3 regions of the Undibacterium sp. Rencai35W genome follow, and region 1 is predicted to be linked to each of the others. Evidence: predicted binding sites of a transcription regulator. Region 1 holds the regulator's gene; each other region holds the start of a gene.
What was found. The regulator sigma-54, encoded in region 1, starts transcription at its own class of promoters, with help from an activator protein. The targets are predictions, from matches to a motif close to TGGCANGNAANCTGCTTT.
Positions count from the first base shown of each region.

Region 1 (2,277 bases):
GGTCGTGTGCCAGGCTTTCTACGTGGATATCTTTACCACTGATGTGCAGATTGATGTCTGCTTTATGCCGTTTTTCCTTTTCCCGGAGCTTGTCTACCGTCAGGATGACGGCGATATCAATGACTTGATCGAAGTGTCGCCTGATGCGCTCAAGCTTGTTTTGTACATGTTCACGTATTGCAGGAGTTACTTCGAGGTGATGTCCACTGATGGTGAGATTCATACTACGCTCCTATGGTGATGTTACTTGCTATAAATTTCTTCAGCATTTGCTCTGATGCATCGAGCTAAATTATATATAGCAATACAAAACGTAATTTCAAGGCTTAGTTACAAGACTAAATTACAGGTGTTCATTACAAGGATTTGCGCAGGCTTACTGGAGGAATTTTTAGGGCTTCACGGTATTTGGCAACAGTGCGTCGCGCAATGACCATGCCTTGTTCACCCAGCATGTCTGCAATTTTGCTATCAGAGAGTGGGCTTTTCTGGTCTTCTGCTCCTATCAACTGCTTGATGAGTGCACGTATCGCGGTGGAAGATGCTTCCCCCCCCGTTTCCGTCGCGACATGGCTACCGAAGAAATATTTCAACTCAAACATACCATGCGGGGTAAGCATGTATTTTTGAGTCGTTACACGAGAAATAGTACTCTCGTGTAAACCTAGTGTATCAGCAATTTCGCGCAAAACAAGAGGGCGCATCGCAACCGCACCATGAGTGAAAAAATTACGTTGTCTTTCGACTATCGCTTGTGCAACGCGCAAGATAGTATCGAAACGTTGCCGCATGTTTTTGATCAGCCAGCGCGCTTCCTGCAACTGCGATCCCATCGTCCCGTCACCACGATTTTGTTTCATGATGTTGGCATACATACTATTGACGCGGAGCTTGGGCATGACATCCTGATTCAGCAAAACCTGCCAGCCGTTCGCTGATTTTCTGACAATCACATCAGGGACGACATAGTCTGATGAAGCCGTTGCAAAATCCGCACCTGGCTTAGGATTACACTGGCGAATCACTACCTGCGCCTCACGCAAATCTTCATCATCACAATTGAGAATTTTTTTCAGTTTATTGAAATCTCGCTGTGCAAACAACGTGATATGTTCTTCAACAATCTTCAGCGCCAGGCGACGTGTTACGAAGGGAATCTTAGGTAAGCGTTTGATTTGCAGAGCCAGACATTCCGACGGTGTGCGCGCACCAACCCCGGCAGGATCAAAGCTTTGCAGCATCGTTAATGCGAAAGATAATTCCTCTGGTTCTACACACAACTCAAGCGGCAAACTCGCATGAATTTCATCCAAGGTCTCCATCAGATAACCACTGGGATCCAGCGCATCAATCATCAGTTCAATTAAAGCACGATCACGCGGTTCGCGAATATTCAGCCGCATCTGTTCCAGCAAATGATCTCGCAAACTGGTTTGCGCAGCTTCTAATTGCGGACGTCCATCTTCTTCCTCTGAGGACTTACTGCCTAGCGGCACATCATCAAAGCTCCACTCTTCTTCGTTGGCGCTGGTGCTGTCCGCAGATGAAGCAACTTCCGTGTTATCACCGCTGTCAGCAACTGGAGCGGCAGTCTCGGCACCGACTTCCTGTACTGCAAATTCCGACTCTGAATTATTGCTAGTCGTGCTAATCGCGCCATCGGCCAGCAATCGCACTGCATTATCCATGGGGTCATCAACCCGCTCCAACATGGGGTTATCAGTTAATAGATTTTCCAGTTCCTGATGTAATTCCAGCGTGGATAACTGCAAAAGACGAATTGATTGCTGCAATTGCGGCGTAAGCGCCAGGTGTTGTGAGGTACGTAGTTGCAGGCTTTGTTTCATCATCATCTCGCTTCCCGCTACATGCGGAAATGCTCTCCCAGATAAACCCTGCGTACGGATTCATTCGTGATGATATCTTCCGGCTTGCCACTCGCCAGCACCGCACCTTGATTGATGATGTAAGCGTGATCGCAAATACCCAAAGTTTCGCGCACATTATGATCGGTAATCAACACACCAATACCACGTTCCTTCAGGAAGCGTACGATGCGCTGAATCTCAATCACCGCAATCGGATCAACACCTGCAAAGGGTTCATCCAGCAACACAAAGCGAGGATTTGTTGCCAGTGCCCGGGCAATTTCTACCCGGCGACGTTCGCCGCCAGACAAAGAAAGTGCTTGATTCTCACGTATGCCCTCAATCTGCAAATCGGCCAGCAAAGTATCCAGACGTTTCTCAATTTCGGCTGAATTCAGAAACTTACCAT
Region 1 covers NZ_JBMPPC010000002.1:629,553-631,829, forward strand. Annotated here, with positions in the region: gene hpf (ribosome hibernation-promoting factor, HPF/YfiA family) at 1-223, opposite strand, end outside; gene ACO0K3_RS06765 (RNA polymerase factor sigma-54) at 357-1,847, opposite strand; gene lptB (LPS export ABC transporter ATP-binding protein) at 1,865-2,277, opposite strand, start outside.

Region 2 (2,277 bases), on a different contig from region 1:
CGCAGAGGTCGCAGCCAGTGCAGAGTGACGGTAATACGGTGTGCATTTGCTTTGCCGCGCCAAGTATTGCGTCAACGGGACATGCCTGAATACACAGCGTGCACCCTATGCAATACGCTTCATCGATCACCGCGACGGGTCGCACGCGTTCCAGACCATGACTAATGTCGAGGGGAATACGGGGTTTGCCCAAGAGCTGCGCGAGGCGATTGACGCCTTCTTGCCCACCGGGCGGGCATTGGTTGTAATTCGCCTTACCCTCAGCAATTGCCTCGGCATAGGGACGGCAGGCAGGATAGCCGCATTTGGTGCACTGCGTTTGCGGTAGCAAATTTTCTAATTGGTCTGCGAGGGTGGGTGACACGTGCTTTTTCTATGGAATAGCGAAGATGCCTATTATCCTTGAAACAGCAACTTGTCGGGCGGTATTGCTGTTGCTGTGAGGACAGTCGAGCTGTACTTGCTCTGTTGGGTCATCAGTTGAACCGAGGGGGGAGTGGCTGTCGGAATTATTTACAGTCAGTCAGACTACTCTCTTTAAAGCAATATTTTCGTGCTTCGGCTGGCGCTGCTCGATCGTCGTCGCACAGCAAAAGATACGTATTTTTTAATCAAGCACAATTTTAAAAATATGAATAAATACTGTCTTGGTAATCGCCAACAAATGATGCTCGTCGTGCGCTAAGTCGTGCCAGTGTTGAGTTTTAAGCGATTGTCAGTATTTTTTCGATGTCATTAATGGCGTGTTTGAACCCGGGCTATCGGATTGGGGTGAGAACTGTCCTTTTTTTGTAAAGTACGCTAATGACAGTCTCTGGGAAATATGGAATGGAATTTGCATTACTGACTGCATCTAGTGTTATTAACTCAATTTTTCGCCAATTTCTTAAAGGAAATCACATGAAGCTCAAGTCTTTGTTTGCAGCCTTAGTCATCAGTCTCGGTGTCGCCTCAAGCGCATCTGCCATACCAACGGCATACGGTGCCAGCGGGACACCAAATCCAACACTCTATAGTTTCGTTGCTACTACGACTGGCGATGTCTTAGCTTATTTTGCTGATTCGACCGCAGGTTACACGAATACCTTGAGCTTACTGGTGAATGGCGTTGATACAGGTATTAGCGGTTTGAATAATCACACGTCGGTTTATGGGCAAATGCTGAACTTCGGCACGGTGAATGCAGGCGATAGTCTGGTGTTCCGTCTGAATGTCTTGAATAACGGCGATACCTGGTTCTCACAAAAATCACTGAACTCTGATGGTGTCAATCATATTTACTCGAGTTCTTACGCTGGAGATATCGCAATACCGGCAGGTGTTTATGTGGCTTTTGAGGATTTGAGAAACGGTGGCGATTACAACTACCATGACGAAAACTTTGTGTTTACCAACGTCAGCAACGCGCAGGCAATTCCTTTGCCTGCAACACCATTGTTATTCGGCTTGGGTCTGGGCGTGCTGGCACTGTTTGGCAAACGTCGCCAACAAGGCTGATTCGCTCAGAAGAGCACACTGGCAGATAACATTATCTGACCTTAAATAAAAAAACCGCTTGGTCTTAAGCGGTTTTTTTGTAAGTGCTTGCGGTGCATCAGAGCATCGCAAGCTAATTTCCGAGCATCATTGGTTGAAGGGAAGATTAACGATGTTCCTGAATGAACGCGCCGATTTTCGGTGCGATAATTTCGCGCCAGCGGCGACCGGAGAAAATCCCGTAGTGACCACAACCAGGTGCGACGAAATCCTGTTTCATCTTGGTCGGTATGCCGCTGCACAGATCATGTGCAGCCTGCGTTTGTCCCGGACCTGAGATGTCATCGAGTTCGCCTTCGACAGTGAATAGGGCAACGGTTTTAATGTCCTGTGGGCGCACTAATTTGCCTTCGACTTCCCATGTGCCTTTAGGTAGATTAAATTCCTGAAACACGGTTTTAATCGTTTCCAGATAGTAGTCTGCTGGCATATCAAGAACGGCATTGTATTCATCATAGAATTTACGATGCTGCTCCGCTGATTCATCATCACCTTGTACCAGATGCTGGTAAAAATCCCAGTGACTTTGCGCATGGCGATCAGGGTTCATGGCGACGAAGCCAGTGTGTTGCAAGAAGCCTGGATACACTTTGCGGCCATAGCCTGGGTAGTTGGCTGGCACGCTGTAGATGACGGTATTTTCAAACCACGAAAATTTCTTTTCGGTGGCAAGATTATTGACTTGTGTCGGTGATTTGCGTGGATCAATCGGACCGCCCATCATGGTCATCGTTTTTGGCA
Region 2 covers NZ_JBMPPC010000003.1:164,072-166,348, forward strand. Annotated here, with positions in the region: gene rsxB (electron transport complex subunit RsxB) at 1-364, opposite strand, end outside; gene ACO0K3_RS07770 (DUF4114 domain-containing protein) at 901-1,497, shown strand; gene ACO0K3_RS07775 (polyhydroxyalkanoate depolymerase) at 1,643-2,277, opposite strand, start outside.
Region 2: ACO0K3_RS07770 (DUF4114 domain-containing protein) is a predicted target of sigma-54. The motif match lies at 825-842, and genes of this name have one in related genera.

Region 3 (2,277 bases), on a different contig from region 1:
ACCGAGACCGTCAGAATGGAACGGGCAAAGCGCTTATTGATCACGACATTAAGCATGGAAGATATTGCAGAGAAGCTCGGATACTCCGATGCGCGCAGTTTTCGTCGTGCTTTTCAGCGCTGGACTTCGCTCACACCCTCCGAGTTTCGCCTCAGGCGCTATGAGTCCGGAAACTGAACACAGAAAGAAAAAACCCGACATCTTGCGATGCCGGGTTCTTTCTGTCGAGACTAATGTTGTGTTGCTTATGCAGCGTTTTTGCGTTTGCGCAGAGATGCCAAACCAGCGATGCCCAAGCCCAACAGAGCCAGGCTGCCTGGTTCTGGAACGTCATTAGGCGGAATACGTGCGCCGAAACCATCGAGGTAAACATAGCCAGCGTGACCACCGTATGGGCAATCAGATGCTAACAGAGTCAGTGTGAAATCATGACCAATGGCATTCAAATCAGCCAGATTAATACTTTCAACAACCCAACCGCTTGATAACCAAGAGCCAAAACTAGTCCAGTTCACACCAGAGGCACCGCCACCGATTGCACCAGCAGAGCTATAAGCGCGGTTAACGATCGTTGTGTTCGTTGTGTCATCTGTCAGAGTCAGAGAAAAGTAGTCAGAATCTGTCAAACCATGTGAACCTTGTAACACAGCATTCCATGCGAAGTAAATAGCGCTGTCTGTGTAATTAGTTACTGTTTGACGCAAAGTAGAAACCGAATAGTTACTGATATTATCGTTTGCGCGAACAGAGTAATTGCCTGAGTACACACGGTTTGCACCAGTGATAGGATCAACGCCGCCACTCATGATCGTGTTGTTTGAAGGGCCACCATTGAAAATCGATGGATTTGCCGGTGCAACTGGAGAGCCGTGCCATGTACCGCCGCCGCCAGTCCAGCCAGATACGTCACCAGCTTCGAAACCACCATTTGTAAAACCAGTTGCATATGCGCTACTAGCAGCCATCATTGCAAGACCTAAGGCCAATACTATTTTTTTCATGATATTTATTCCTATAACGATAAAATTGTGATGTGAAAAAACTAACAACGCAGCCTTATAAGCAAACACTGTGCCAATTAAAAATATCTTTATAAATCATATGGTTATAGATGTTATTTCAATGCAACATGAGTTCTTGTAAAAAAGCTCGACAGCTTGATCAGTTGACTTTATTGCTGAAATAAAATGGAAGTAGTAACTCTGCTAAGTTACTATTTATTTGATTTGATCGGTCTTGGTACCGGTACTGCAAAAGAACTCACACCAAAACTGAGTGCCACTCCCAGATCCGGTCGTAAAACCCAGTTGACCATTCATCTTTTCCACCAGAGTTTTGGTAATCGGCAAGCCGAGGCCGGTACCGCCCTGACGGCGGGTGTCGGTGCCGTCTGCCTGAGTAAACGGTTCATAAAGATGGCTCTGGAATTCGGGTGGAATACCGGGGCCTTTATCGCTGACGGTGATGCGATAGCTTGAATGTTCGTCGCGGGAGATTCCGGCGATCTCAATATCAACTACCTCGCCTTCCGGTGAGAATTTTGCTGCATTGGACAGCAAATTAGCCATGACTTGCATCAGGCGGTCAGAGTCTGCCAGCACCCACGCAGTCTCAATGCTGGCAACAAATCGCAGACTGACTTTTAAGGTCTGTGCATAGGCTTGATTGGCCTCGACGGCGCCCGCCACCAGGCTGACCAGATCGACGGGTTCGGATTTAAAGCGCATTTTTCCGGAAACCAGCTTATCCATATCAAGGATATCGTTGACCAGATCGATCAGGCGCAGACTATTGTGATGGGCGATTTTGATGAGTTGCCCGACTTTTTCGGGAAGTACGCCGGCGATGCCGGAGTCGAGGATTCCCAGGGAGCCGCGTATTGAGGTCAGCGGGGTACGTAATTCATGGCTGACTACCGAGATGAATTCAGATTTCAATTGGTTGATACGATGACGTTCGCTGATATCCATGGCAAAAACGACCCACTCGCTGCGGGAGTTTTCCAGATGACTCAGGCCGACCAGAATCGGTATATCGTGACCGCCGGGATGTTTCAGGGTTACTTCAAACGGCGCAGTTGTCCCGGCACTTAACAACTCGGCGTAGGCGTGCTGACACACCAGGATATCCGCTTCTGATAAGAGAAATTCCCAGACTCGTTGCCGGCTCAATAAATGCTCACGTGTATGACCGCAGAGCTGGGCAAAGACATCGTTGACATCATTTAGCTGGCCGTTCTCACCACCTTGCGCAATACCGATCAGACTGGAATTGATC
Region 3 covers NZ_JBMPPC010000008.1:94,940-97,216, reverse strand. Annotated here, with positions in the region: gene ACO0K3_RS16745 (helix-turn-helix domain-containing protein) at 1-177, shown strand, start outside; gene ACO0K3_RS16740 (PEP-CTERM sorting domain-containing protein) at 246-1,001, opposite strand; gene ACO0K3_RS16735 (PAS domain-containing protein) at 1,218-2,277, opposite strand, start outside.
Region 3: ACO0K3_RS16740 (PEP-CTERM sorting domain-containing protein) is a predicted target of sigma-54. The motif match lies at 1,060-1,077, and genes of this name have one in related genera.